DNA from 3 places in the Lysinibacillus sp. NPDC093692 genome. Region 1 is predicted to be linked to each of the others. Evidence: riboswitches for the same ligand, from Rfam matches in the RefSeq annotation. Region 1 holds a riboswitch; each other region holds the start of a gene.
The links. Region 1 has a riboswitch for cobalamin ahead of ACQKN4_RS11940 ((2Fe-2S) ferredoxin domain-containing protein). Riboswitches for the same ligand answer to the same signal wherever they lie in the genome.

Region 1 (4,268 bases):
ATATTGAACCGGGAGTTTCTCCCATAACAGGCGTGTAATTTTATAAAAATCACCATTTGCATATGGGTCACTGCCGCCTCGTGCAATTAATAAAACCGCGGTATCTTTATGTTCTTCTTCAGCATTAAAGCCTATTTCTGCTAAACGATCTTCTAAAATCGCAAATATTTCTTCATGGATACCGATTGTTTGACCATATGTGAACGTAATATTTGGATAATGCTCACGCGCATGTTCGATTTCTGCTGGAATATGCATTTTTGAATGTCCAGCATGAAGAAGAATAATCGGAATAACATGCACCTCTGTAGCGCCCTTCTTCACACAGTTCGTAATACCTTCTTCAATGTTCGGCGAGGCAAACTCTAAAAAACATGTTTCTACTAAAAAATTCTCATCAATACGAGGTTTCATTTGCTCGATAAACGTGCGTACCTCTTCATTTCCTGCTTCTAAACGGCTCCCGTGGCCGACAAATAAAATTGCTTTCATCTCATTACCCCTCACTAGTCGCCGCATGGAGCTGGCTCAACTTTTATTTTTGAAGACATATCCTGATACGTAAAATGTAGGATCTTTTTCACACGCTTGAAGTATTTAAACAAACGTTCATTTGGATGTGCATTTGCTTTATATTCTTCGATAATGTCGGTAATAAGCGGTATTAGCTGTTCAGGCTCTAATCCTTCAACAACAGGCTGAGCCGCATGTGCTGTCCGACCAACCGGCTTGGCACCAATAAAAACATCGAATTTACTTTTACGATAAACAATGCCAATATCATCAAATACGGCTCGATAACACGCCATACCACAGCCATTAAAACCAATATTCAATGTTTTCGGTAACGATATACCACCAAGCTTTTCTTGAATCTCTTCCGCATATGGAATCGAATCAGTTTTTTCTCCATAACAGAAATCACAAGCCTTTAACGAAAGTACGTCACCAATTGGTGTTAGTAAAAAGCCTACTTCGCGAAGCTTTGCTGTAATCTCTCCTGGCTCGGACGTAGGAATTTTCAAATGAATTTGGTGGTCTGGTGTATACTCCATCGTTCCTTCCTCACCAACTACCTCAGCTAATGTCATCATTTGTTGAGGAGTAAAAAACTTATTGGCTACCCCAGGACTAACAGCTAATTCAAAAACCGATTCGATTTTTTGTTGAACGAGCTTAGGTGTTACTTTCACAGCGCTAGTTCCCTTCACCTTTGCCAGAGCTGCTGTTGCCATTTCAAGCGATGACTTTTTAGGCTTTGGTTGTGATGTTATAGCTAAACTGGGCTTTATACGATTGGCATTCGGATCTGTTGCAAAATCATTTCGCGCTGCCCCAGTTTCTTGATTCATTGCCCATGGTTCATTTTCTTCCTTCAGTCGTTGATGTGGTCGTAACGGCTGTTTTTCTTCTCCAAGTGTATATTTACGCTGATAACCACGTGGTGTAATCATTTTATTGTCATAGAAAAATGTTGATGAATTCCCGATAATAACGGTTGTTAACATGCCGATATCATGTTCAAGCATTTCTGCTAAAGTCGTCATCGTAATTTCCTGACGGTCACGATACGCGCTTTTCACAAGGCCAACCGGTGTATCGGGCGAACGATATTCTAATAAAATTCGTTGAGCCTCTACGATTTGTCTCGTACGACGTCCACTTTTTGGGTTATAAAGCGCAATAACAAAATCCGCCATTGCCGCTGCTTCTACCCGCTTAGCAATTAAATTCCAAGGTGTTAAGTGGTCACTCAAACTAATAGTACAAGCGTCGTGCATAATAGGAGCACCTAGTAAACTTGCACACGAATTAATAGCAGAAATACCTGGAACAATTTCTACTTCGATACCAGTGGCTTCCGTCCAGCCTAGCTCGATTAATACTTCATACACTAATCCTGCCATCCCATAAACACCGGCATCACCACTAGAAATAACCGATACGATACTTCCAGCCTCTGCTTGACGTACAGCTTCCTGTGCACGTGAAACTTCCTCTGTCATACCAGTACTAATAATCGACTTTGCACTAACTAAATCTTGAATAAGCTCAACATAGGTTTTATAACCAATAATCATATGACTTTGTTGTAGTGCCTCTACAGCACGAGTCGTAATATGTTTAAAGTCTCCAGGGCCAAAGCCAACTACGAAAATCTTACCTTTTTGCGCCATTTTGCTACCCCTCTTTCACCTTTTCAATACCTTTAATGGCTGTTGTTTGTGCTGTACGCTGTAAAGATCCTTCACGTAAAGTAAAGACATGCTCATTATGTAAAGATTCATGATTTAAATCTTGTACGAGTGCCTTCGCATGCTCTGTTGTCGGCACGCGGTACCAATTCCCTTGAGGATAAGCAATGACAACACAAGCATCTTTACACCTACCATTACAGCGAGTCCTTGTCGTATGTATTTCCTTATCAAGTTCCAGTACCTGTATTTCATCACGAATTGCCTGAGTAATGTCCTCAGCATCTTTTTTCATACAGCTACTACCATTGCATATAAAAAGATGTGTTTTCATCCCTTCTAAATTCCAAGTTGTCATAGTTTTTCTCCCCTCATTTGCTTTTAGGAAAAAGAAAAACCTTTACTCTAGACGAAGAGTAAAGGTTTAGTAGAAGCCAAATAAAAACGAATATATACAGGTACTCGCTCTCGCTTCAACTTCTCCCTCCGAAAAGTTTGCATGCATTATCACATAAGCAGGTTTCCTGACTTAAGCTTCCTTTTACTTTCGCGCCTTCCTAGTTCTCACTAGTGGCATCCGCGATTTCATCAGCTATTACAGTAGCGGGGGCTGTATCGGATTCTCACCGATTTCCCTATTATCTTGAAAATATTCAAGCACTTATGGATGTTTTATATGAATTTATTTTTTTTGTAAAATTAAAAACTGTTTCTATCATAGCTTATTTTTTTAAAATTTCAATATTTCTTTCTAAATTTGTGACATTTTCAGTAATTTTTTAATGAAAAATATGACATTCCTTTTCTATTTATCCGAATTTTCGACATAGACACTCAATTAAAAATTTTTTCTTAAAAAGTATAGCATATATATGGAAATTCATGTTACACTTTGTCGTGAAATCACAACTTCATCTTTTTTCGGTGCGAATTGTTCATCATTTCGCTTAAAAGGGAAGCCGGTTTAAGTCCGGCGCGGTCCCGCCACTGTACTAGGGAGTTTTATAGATAATGTCACTGTCCAAAGGATGGGAAGGCCTATAAAACGTTGAACTAAAGCCAGGAGACCTGCCGAAAAATATGTGATCGTTTGAACCTACGAGGATAGGTGTGCGGCTGAGCAAATTAGAATTTTATTTGCATTTTTAGCTATGCACTTTTCCACAATTGGAGAAGTGCTTTTTTGATTTCGTATCGCATACTATTCGAACTATTTTAATGTGAGGAGGAGAAATTTTTGAAATTCTCAGGTTGGAAGCTTAGTTATTTCTTATTGGCATTTTTATTCGTACCAGACCGTGCATTTGCGATGCACATTATGGAGGGCTTTTTGCCAATTGAATGGGCGATTTTTTGGTGGGTCTTATCGATTCCGTTTATTATTTTAGGATTACGTTCTATTCGTAAAACTATTGATGAAAATCCTGAAACAAAAATGATTTTAGGCCTATCTGGTGCCTTTGCCTTTGTACTATCAGCTTTAAAAATCCCTTCTGTAACAGGTAGTTGTTCACATCCGACAGGGGTTGGTCTTGGGACAGTTCTTTTTGGACCATTAGCGATGAGCGTTATCGGAACAATCGTATTATTATTCCAATCTTTACTTTTAGCACATGGTGGGCTGACAACTTTAGGTGCTAATGCCTTTTCTATGGCAATTGCTGGTCCTATTATTGCTTATTATGTTTTTAAGGGTTCTCAAAAAATGGGATTATCATTTTCAGTAGCCGTCTTTTTAGCAGCAATGCTTGGTGACTTAGGTACATATATTGTCACTTCTGTACAATTAGCGCTTGCCTTCCCTTCTGAGGTCGGAGGCTTTATGACTTCATTCACAAAGTTTGCTAGTATTTTTGCGTTCACGCAAATTCCTCTTGCTGTTAGTGAAGGCATTTTAACAGTGATCGTTATGAATTTCTTGAAAAAATACAATGTGAGTGAATTAAAAGCTTTACGCGTTTTCTCGGCAAAGGAGGCTCACTAACATGAAAAAAAATTTACTGCTCTTAGCAATTGTTGTGTTGTTAGCAATCATTCCCCTCTTCATTCAAAAAGGCGCAGATTTTGAAGGTG
Region 2 (4,268 bases), on a different contig from region 1:
TCTAGTGCCTCAACAAATTCTCCGTAGCAATTATCAACGAAAATAACTGCGTTCGGTGCTAATTCACGGATCTTTGCACACATTTCTGCAATTTGCGAAATAGTAAAGGATGGGCGTGTTGCATAGCCCTTCGAACGTTGGATAGCAATCATTTTTGTGTTTGCTGTAATTGCAGCTACAACACCTTCCCAATCGATCTCTTGATTATTCAATAAATCCACATGGCTATAACCGATTTTATAATCTTTTAACGAGCCAGTATCTTTATCGCCACCATCGACTATTGATTGCAATGTATCATACGGCTGCCCCGAAATATAAAGTAATTCATCACCAGGACGTAGTACTCCGAATAAGCTAAGTGTGATTGCATGTGTACCAGAAATAATTTGCGGACGCACAATGGCAGCCTCCGCTCCAAAAACCTCTGCATAAACACGTTCTAGATTGTCACGCCCTTCATCATCATAGCCATAACCGTTAGATGGGTGCAGATGATAATCACTTACTTGATGCTTTCGGAATGCAGCAAGCACTTTTTGTTGATTGAAGAACGCCATATCTTCTACCTTTGCATGAAAAGGGCGTACCTTATCTTCTATTTTAGCAGCTAATGCTAGTGTTTCTTCTAATAAATTGGTTGTAAAAGTCATTATGTTCTTCTCCATTTCACATTTGTTCAAATCTTATCTTAACAATTTGTGAGCTTGCCTGCAAAAATTGCTTGTGTTTCTAATTGCATTTAGGCGCTTAGTTAAATTAAAAACTATATCTATGCATTTCTGCTATAATTAGATACTTAATATCTGATAATTCCAAATCATAAGTCGATGCTTTCTTTGCTTCTGATACAAAAAAGAAGACTTTAATGTTTTCTAGTTCGTATTAGTAACTAATCTACAACAAGAAATGATTTTATTCACTTAAGGGGTGAAAGGGTTGGCTTGGGAGGTTTTTAGTATCATTGGAACAATTGCCTTCGCTATTTCCGGGGCAATAATTGCAATGGAAGAAGAATATGATTTATTCGGTGTCTATATACTCGGTATCGTAACTGCTTTCGGTGGTGGAGCTATACGAAATCTATTGATAGGTTTACCTGTAACTACACTTTGGGGTCAAGATATGATGTTCCAAATTGCCATTGCAGCGATTACGCTATTTTTCTTATTTCCGCACCGTCTTATTCAGCATTGGCATCGCTGGGGCAATTTTACCGATGCTATCGGATTATCCGCATTTGCGATTCAAGGTGCTCTCTATGCTGTAAAGCTCGACATGCCTATTAGTGCAGTTATTGTAGCTGCTGTCTTAACAGGGTCAGGTGGTGGAATTGTTCGCGATTTATTAGCTAGACGACAACCATTAGTCCTCCGTGATGAAATTTATGGTGTTTGGGCAGCACTAGCCGGGCTTATTATCGGACTTCAACTTTTCTCAGGGGATATCTTTTTATATGTATTATTTGGTGTGATCACAGTATTAAGAATACTTTCATATACGAAGAAATGGCGGTTACCGTTGCGGAAGTTGAATCGAGCATAGCTATACCGTTGCATATTAACAAGCCCAAATATCAGATTTGGGCTTGTTTTGAATTTTTCTTATTTTCACAAACGCCGTGCATCCACAGCAGCGACAATAAGTACCTAAAGATTAATAAATCTACATTTTCAACAGTAACATAGCTTCCTCTAATGTAGTCATGTTTTTCATCATAGAGCTTGCTGCATCCAAAATAGGAAAGGCTAAAGCTGCACCAGAGCCCTCTCCTAATCGCATATTCATTTGTAGCATTGGTTCAATTCCGAGCATTTCAGCAGCAATTTTTGCACCAGGTTCTTCAGAAGCATGAGAAGGAATAATATAGTCTTTTACGTTTGGCTCAAGTTCGTACGCAATTAGAGCAGCGATAGTAGAAATAAAGCCGTCAATAACAACAGGTTTGCGATGTGCAGCAGCAGCAAGTATTACCCCTGCCATCGCGCCAATTTCTAACCCTCCGACTTTTGCAAGAACATCAATAGCATCATGACGATTTGGTTTGTTTAATGCTATAGCTTTGCGGATGACTTCTACTTTATGTGCTATTCCTCCTGGTCCAACTCCTGCACCGAAGCCTGTCACTTCATTCGGATGACACTCGCGAAGAACCGATAATATAGCAGCACTAGGTGTTGTATTACCGATACCCATTTCACCTGTCCCGAGTACATTTATCCCTTTTTTGATTTCTTCCGTAGTTACTTCAATTCCTACTTCAATTGATTGAATGGCTTCTTCCTTTGACATAGCAGGACCCTTTGCCATATTGTCCGTACCATATTTAATCTTTTTAATGATGACACCAGCATCATGTGGAATATCCTCTTTAACCCCAACGTCTACCGTAACAATTTTTGCATTCGTTATTTTCGCGACAGCACAGACACCTGTTCCTCCTCTTGGGAAATTTAGCGTTTGGAAGACCGTCACATTTTGTGGATTCGGCGTCACTCCTTCTTCACAGACGCCATGATCCGCGGCACAGACAATAATTGCTTTATTATCAATTGCAGGATATAGTTCACCTGTAATACCGGATAGTTGCACAGCTAGAGTTTCCAGCTTCCCCAAACTACTAGGAGGTTTGCAAAGTGCATCTATGCGTTCTCTTGCCTGCCCCATCATTTTGTGGTCTGCACTTTGAATGTTTTGGATCGTTTGTTGTAATAATTGCATGAAAATTTCCCCTTTCTTATTTGCCCTTGTTACTCGAAGAATGATTTAGAGAAAAAAATAAAAAGCCTGTAGTTTATCCATAACAAATAAACTACAGACTTTTCCATCGTCTATATAATACGAAGCAGATAGGCAGGTCTCCTGGCTCAATTTCAACATTTCATAGAACCTTCCCAGAACGATGCTAGTGGCATTCTCTATGAAACTCCCTTTTACAGTGGTGGGACCGCTAAAGCTTTTCACTTTATTCCCTATTCTCCCGCAATGGGCACCTAATGCTTTTATGCAATTATTTTTAATTTACGTCAAAGTGTTTAATATGTCAACATTCGAAATTTTCGTGCATCATGTTTATTATAGTAAACTGATATTAATTATTCATATTTAAAAACTTTAACACAAAATACTAAAGTAATAACTGCTATAGCAGTTATTACTGAAAGTTCAGTCAGATACGTATAAAAATTTTGAGTCTCGAAAATAAGTGTTTTTCTAATAGCTTCAATAATATAATTAAGTGGATTAATATAAACAAATGGCATTAAAAATTTTGGCCATACATCACTCGGAAAAAAAGTACCACCTAAAAAAATGAATACTAGATTTGAAAGATTTCCCATAGTTGTGGCATTTTTTGTGTTATTAGCGTAAATTCCGATTATTAAACCTATGCCTAATAAACTAAGACCACCGATTAATAACAACGGGATTAATAAAAGAGTGTAAATCGAATTAAAATTTAATTGAACATTAAAAACGAAAACACTAATGACCAAAATAATAACTGTTTGTATAGCCATAATGAAAAGCTGTGTACTGAAAATAGATACCATTATTTTTGATGCAGAGATTGGCGTAACTTTAATTTTTTTAAAAATACCCCTTTCCCTATACGAAGCAATCATAACGGGTAATGCTATAAGACCAATAGCTCCATAAGCCATACCTAAAATACCAGGAAAAATATAAGTCATATAGGACATGCCGTCTCTTGCCGTATCTTTTCCGGCTGTACCCATTAAAGCCATCATAAGAATAGGGAACACCGTACTCATAACAACCGCTTGTTTATTTCTTATTTCCATTTTAAAAAATATAGAAGATAAATTCACGAAACTATTCATATTTTCAAAACACTTCCAGTCATATTTAAGAATACATCCTCTAAATTCGCCATTTGAATATTTATACTAGTCGTTGTTATTCTTTTTTCATCTTCTAATTTATTTATATAATCTAACGTTTTTCTAATATCTTTCGTATATAAATAGAAATAATCATCTTCTTTTTTAATCTTATCTACTGCAGGACAACTTTCTAAATAATGGACAGAAGAATCGGCAATTAAACCTATTTTTATTACTGAGTTTAAATTAGCATTATTAATAATCTCTTCAGGTCTTCCTACAGTATAAATACTCCCATTGTTAATAAAACATACATTATCACAGAGTGCTTCTACTTCTTCCATATAATGTGTCGTTAAGATTATTGTTGTTCCTTCTTCTCTAATGTCCTTTATAATATTCCATAAATCTTTTCTGGAG
Region 3 (4,268 bases), on a different contig from region 1:
TTGCAGGTCAAAACGTTGAGCTAGTGGATGGTACTCTACCTCATGGCGCTCCTACTTGTGATGTACTAGTTATAAAAAACATAGAAAAGTGGCTCGTAATACAAAATCTTGAGGATGATGAACCTCTTGTCAGAACTATTTTAACAAGACTAAAGTCGCTTGAAGAAAATTGTTCCTTGTATATAATAGTGACCGATATGGGACGTGGCGTTGTGCCGATGGAAAAACAGGCACGATTATTGCGTGATACATGTGGGCGTTTGTACCAGGCATTATTTGCTGAAGCCGAACAAGTCGTACGCATTTGGTACGGTATTGGGGAACAAATTAAATGATTTAGTGTCTTGCAGAATTTAGATGGCTCTTCAAAAAAGTGGGGATGACATTTGCAAAGACGCATACTTTGTATATAAGTTGATCTTCGTTACGGCTAGACGACTCCTTGGGGAATAGCGATATAAAGGAACGAAGGCTAATAGCATCACGTCCGGTGATAACGCCTTCGAACGTTCTGTTCGCCCGAGACCCTGCAGCGAAGCGAAGCGGCTCATCGGACGCCCCCAGGAAGCTCTGCTCTGTGCGAAAGCGAAGCGGCAGCTACAAAGTGCACAGCCGCAACGGAAATAAACCCCACACGCTATAATGAAAAAATTTCACGGAAAGAGGAAATGGGATGGATCGACAAAAATTAATGAAATTAACGCTCACTGCCATGGTAGCGGCAATTTGTGCAGTAGGTGCAGTCATTAAAATTCCAACATTTATTACAACTGCTGCGCTTGACTCTGCACCGGCATTTTTGAGCGTTGTATTTTTATCGCCAGTATTAGCTGGTGCTGCAGGAGTCATTGGGCATTTTATTTCAGCCTTAACTACTGGCTTCCCTTTTGGACCACTACATATAATTATCGCTGTGGAAATGTTTATCGTTGTATGGATCTTTGGGGTTATGCATAAAAAAGGAATGCATTTCTGGAAATGGCCTGTGGCACTTGTTTTAAATGGTGTCGTGGCACCTATACCATTTTACTTTATTATTAGTCCGGCATTTTATTGGACGTCATTGACTAGTCTTCCATTGGCAACACTAGTTAATCTAGTGATCGTTGCGGTGGCGATGCCAGTTCTGTCGAAGGTATTTGTGCGTAAGGAAGGTCGAGTACATTGAGAAATGCAATAAAAATAGGCGAGCTCATTGCGACAACCGATAATGCCGCTGCAATTGGCGAAAAGCTACAAGATGTTGTGTCTGCTCCAGATCAGCTTACGGCATATTTTACTGCACGTGTTACATTTTTAGAGCAGCTTGCTGCAAATGCTTTACCAAGGCATATTTTACTTGCTAATTTTTCAGGGGATGCTGCATGGTCTCGTTATGTTGCAGGCATTCAGCAGGTTTTTGATGAGGCTGGTCTTTTTTGTCCGCAAATAGACGGTAGTTCAGAGACCAATATGCCAACTTTACAATCAGGTTTGTCAATAACGATGCTTGGGGAGCAGCAGAAACGGACAGCTACTAAGCATGAGCAGCTAAGTTGGTACACATATGGTCTGCCGCTTGTAGGCAATGAAATCCTTGCACAGCCTGAAGATGTCGCACAGCTGGACCCTATTTTTCAAGCGTGGAAAGAGGGAATCATGCAGCAAGTATGGCCAGTTGGATCAAAAGGTCTACAAGCAGAATTTACCCGACTTTTTGGCGAGCAACAGGTCAAAAGTTCATTAGATGTTGAGAAATCGGCTGGTCCATGTGCAGTAGTTTTGCTAGGAATTGATCCAGAAAAAGAGCAGCAAGTACAAAAATATTTTCCTAGAAATTTTGAAAAACTACGTAAAACTGCATTGTAATCGGGCTTGCTTCGAGAAAAAGTAACACTTAAAAAAATTCAAGGGGCAAAACGCCTATTGCAACTATAAACACTATATGTTAGATTTGTTTAGGAGTTAAAACACAATATATAGTATTTTGGACGAGCGGTACCAAATATGGTTTAAAAGGGAATTCGGAAAAGAGTCATCTTAGGCCGAAGCTGTCCCCGCAACTGTAAGTGCTGACAAATGATGAATAGGCCACTGTAAAGAACGGGAAGGCCATCATTTGGAGGAAGCATGAGCCAGGAGACCTGCCGATTTGTTCAAGACAGCAACACATTCTTCGGGGATTGAGAAGTGGAGGCGAGAGATTTGTCCACTTCTTAGTGTGCATGTCCTTCATTTCCATTTCCGATTTTACTGCGATCACGTAACCGATAAATGTTGCGTGATCGCTTTTTGTGTTGGTGGAGAAAGAAAGGGAGAGAATGTATACATGACAATTCAAATCGAACAGCAAATTGCTAAGCTCAAGAAAAGTTATACGGAGGAAGAAATCGAAAGTTTTGTAAGATTATCGGATCGATGGCTACGAAAAAACGACAATGCAACATTTGAAGCATGGGCGGATGCGATGATTTTACAAACGCTTAGCCTGATTGATGAAGAGGAGCCATACTGGACATTTGTCGCAGCTCAAATTTATTTAGAAAAACTGTATGATCAATTTGCAATGCGCCGTGGCGTTTCAGTGCAAGATGTTTATAAAGGTTTCCCAGAACAATTAGCACGCTATACAGAAGCTGGTTTGTATCATGAAAGTTTAACAACAAAATATAGTGAGCAGGATCTTCAAGAACTCGCTTCCTATTTAGAATCAAGTCGAGATGAATTGTTTACGTATATTGGCTTAAAAACATTAATGGACCGCTATGTAGTCCGTGATTACACAAAAACACCAGTAGAGCTACCACAGGAACGATGGATGGTCATTGCGATGACCCTTATGCAAGATGAAACAGAAAATCGTTTAGAAAAAGTACGTGAATCTTACTGGGCAATGAGTAATTTATATATGACTGTGGCAACACCTACATTATCGAATGCAGGTAAAACACATGGCCAGCTATCTAGCTGCTTTATCGATACAGTAGATGATAGTTTACAAAGTATTTATGACACGAATACAGATGTCGCTACATTATCGAAATACGGTGGTGGTATTGGTGTTTACATGGGCAAAATTCGTAGCCGAGGCTCATCCATTAAAGGCTTTAAAGGTGCATCAAGTGGTGTTTTACCATGGATTAAACAGCTTAATAATACGGCGGTTTCAGTCGATCAGCTAGGTCAACGTCAAGGAGCTATTGCTGTTTATTTAGATGTTTGGCACAAAGACGTCTTTACGTTTTTAGATTTACGCTTAAACAATGGTGATGAGCGTTTACGTGCCCATGATATTTTCACAGGGCTATGCTTACCGGATTTATTTATGGAAACGGTTGAAGAACGTGGGGAATGGCATTTATTTGACCCACATGAAGTACGAGAAGTTATGGGCTTTTCACTAGAGGATTTCTACGATGAGAAAAAGGGTGATGGCACTTTCCGTACTAAATATGCAGAATGTATTGCGAATCCATTATTAAGTCGTGAAGTCGTGCCAGCGATTGATATTATGAAGCGTATTATGCGCTCGCAGCTTGAAACAGGCGTACCGTTTATGTTCTATCGAGATGAAGTAAATCGTATGAATCCGAATAAGCATGAGGGAATGATTTATAGTTCGAACCTGTGCACAGAGATTTTTCAAAATATGTCAGCAACTGAGTTCGAGTCTATTACTCTAGAAGATGATGTCATCGTAACACGTCGCAAACCTGGCGATTTCGTTGTATGTAACTTATCATCTATCAATCTAGGCAGAGCTGTACCGGCTGGTGTTTTAGAACGATTAATCCCGGTTCAAGTACGTATGTTAGATAATGTTATTGCTTTAAATACAATTCCAGTTAAACAAGCAGAGCGTACGAACTTACGCTACCGTGGCATTGGACTTGGAACATTTGGCTGGCATCATTTATTAGCTTTGAAAGAAATTCAATGGGAGTCTGAGGAAGCTGTAGAATTTGCGGACAAGCTATATGAGGAAATTGCGTATTTAACAATTCGCGCTTCTAACAATTTAGCATGTGAAAAAGGAGCCTACCCATTATTTGAAGGCTCGGATTGGCATACTGGTGCGTATTTTGACAAACGTGGCTACGACAGTCATAAATGGAATGAGTTACGCGCGGCGGTTGCTGAAAAAGGAATGCGTAACGGCTACGTCATGGCGGTTGCACCGAACTCATCAACATCTATTTTAGCGGGTAGTACGGCTACGATCGATCCTATTTTCCAAAAGAGTTATTCAGAAGAGAAGAAGGATTACAAAATTCCAGTAACAGTACCAG

Region 2: another riboswitch for cobalamin. It lies ahead of cobT (nicotinate-nucleotide--dimethylbenzimidazole phosphoribosyltransferase); the one in region 1 lies ahead of ACQKN4_RS11940 ((2Fe-2S) ferredoxin domain-containing protein).
Region 3: another riboswitch for cobalamin. It lies ahead of ACQKN4_RS17310 (ribonucleoside-diphosphate reductase subunit alpha); the one in region 1 lies ahead of ACQKN4_RS11940 ((2Fe-2S) ferredoxin domain-containing protein).

What each region holds. Positions count from the first base shown of each region.
Region 1 is NZ_JBNNUW010000009.1:103,670-107,937, forward strand. It holds gene ACQKN4_RS11930 (sirohydrochlorin chelatase) at 1-492, opposite strand, end outside; gene cobJ (precorrin-3B C(17)-methyltransferase) at 507-2,177, opposite strand; gene ACQKN4_RS11940 ((2Fe-2S) ferredoxin domain-containing protein) at 2,182-2,553, opposite strand; cobalamin riboswitch at 2,693-2,875, opposite strand; cobalamin riboswitch at 3,101-3,285, shown strand; gene ACQKN4_RS11945 (energy-coupling factor ABC transporter permease) at 3,433-4,179, shown strand; gene ACQKN4_RS11950 (energy-coupling factor ABC transporter substrate-binding protein) at 4,181-4,268, shown strand, end outside.
Region 2 is NZ_JBNNUW010000003.1:212,210-216,477, reverse strand. It holds gene ACQKN4_RS05335 (aminotransferase class I/II-fold pyridoxal phosphate-dependent enzyme) at 1-653, opposite strand, end outside; gene ACQKN4_RS05330 (trimeric intracellular cation channel family protein) at 940-1,545, shown strand; gene cobT (nicotinate-nucleotide--dimethylbenzimidazole phosphoribosyltransferase) at 1,666-2,721, opposite strand; cobalamin riboswitch at 2,836-3,012, opposite strand; gene ACQKN4_RS05320 (ABC transporter permease) at 3,096-3,845, opposite strand; gene ACQKN4_RS05315 (ABC transporter ATP-binding protein) at 3,842-4,268, opposite strand, start outside.
Region 3 is NZ_JBNNUW010000017.1:55,173-59,440, reverse strand. It holds gene ACQKN4_RS17325 (bifunctional adenosylcobinamide kinase/adenosylcobinamide-phosphate guanylyltransferase) at 1-335, shown strand, start outside; gene ACQKN4_RS17320 (ECF transporter S component) at 674-1,168, shown strand; gene ACQKN4_RS17315 (hypothetical protein) at 1,165-1,848, shown strand; cobalamin riboswitch at 1,959-2,146, shown strand; gene ACQKN4_RS17310 (ribonucleoside-diphosphate reductase subunit alpha) at 2,309-4,268, shown strand, end outside.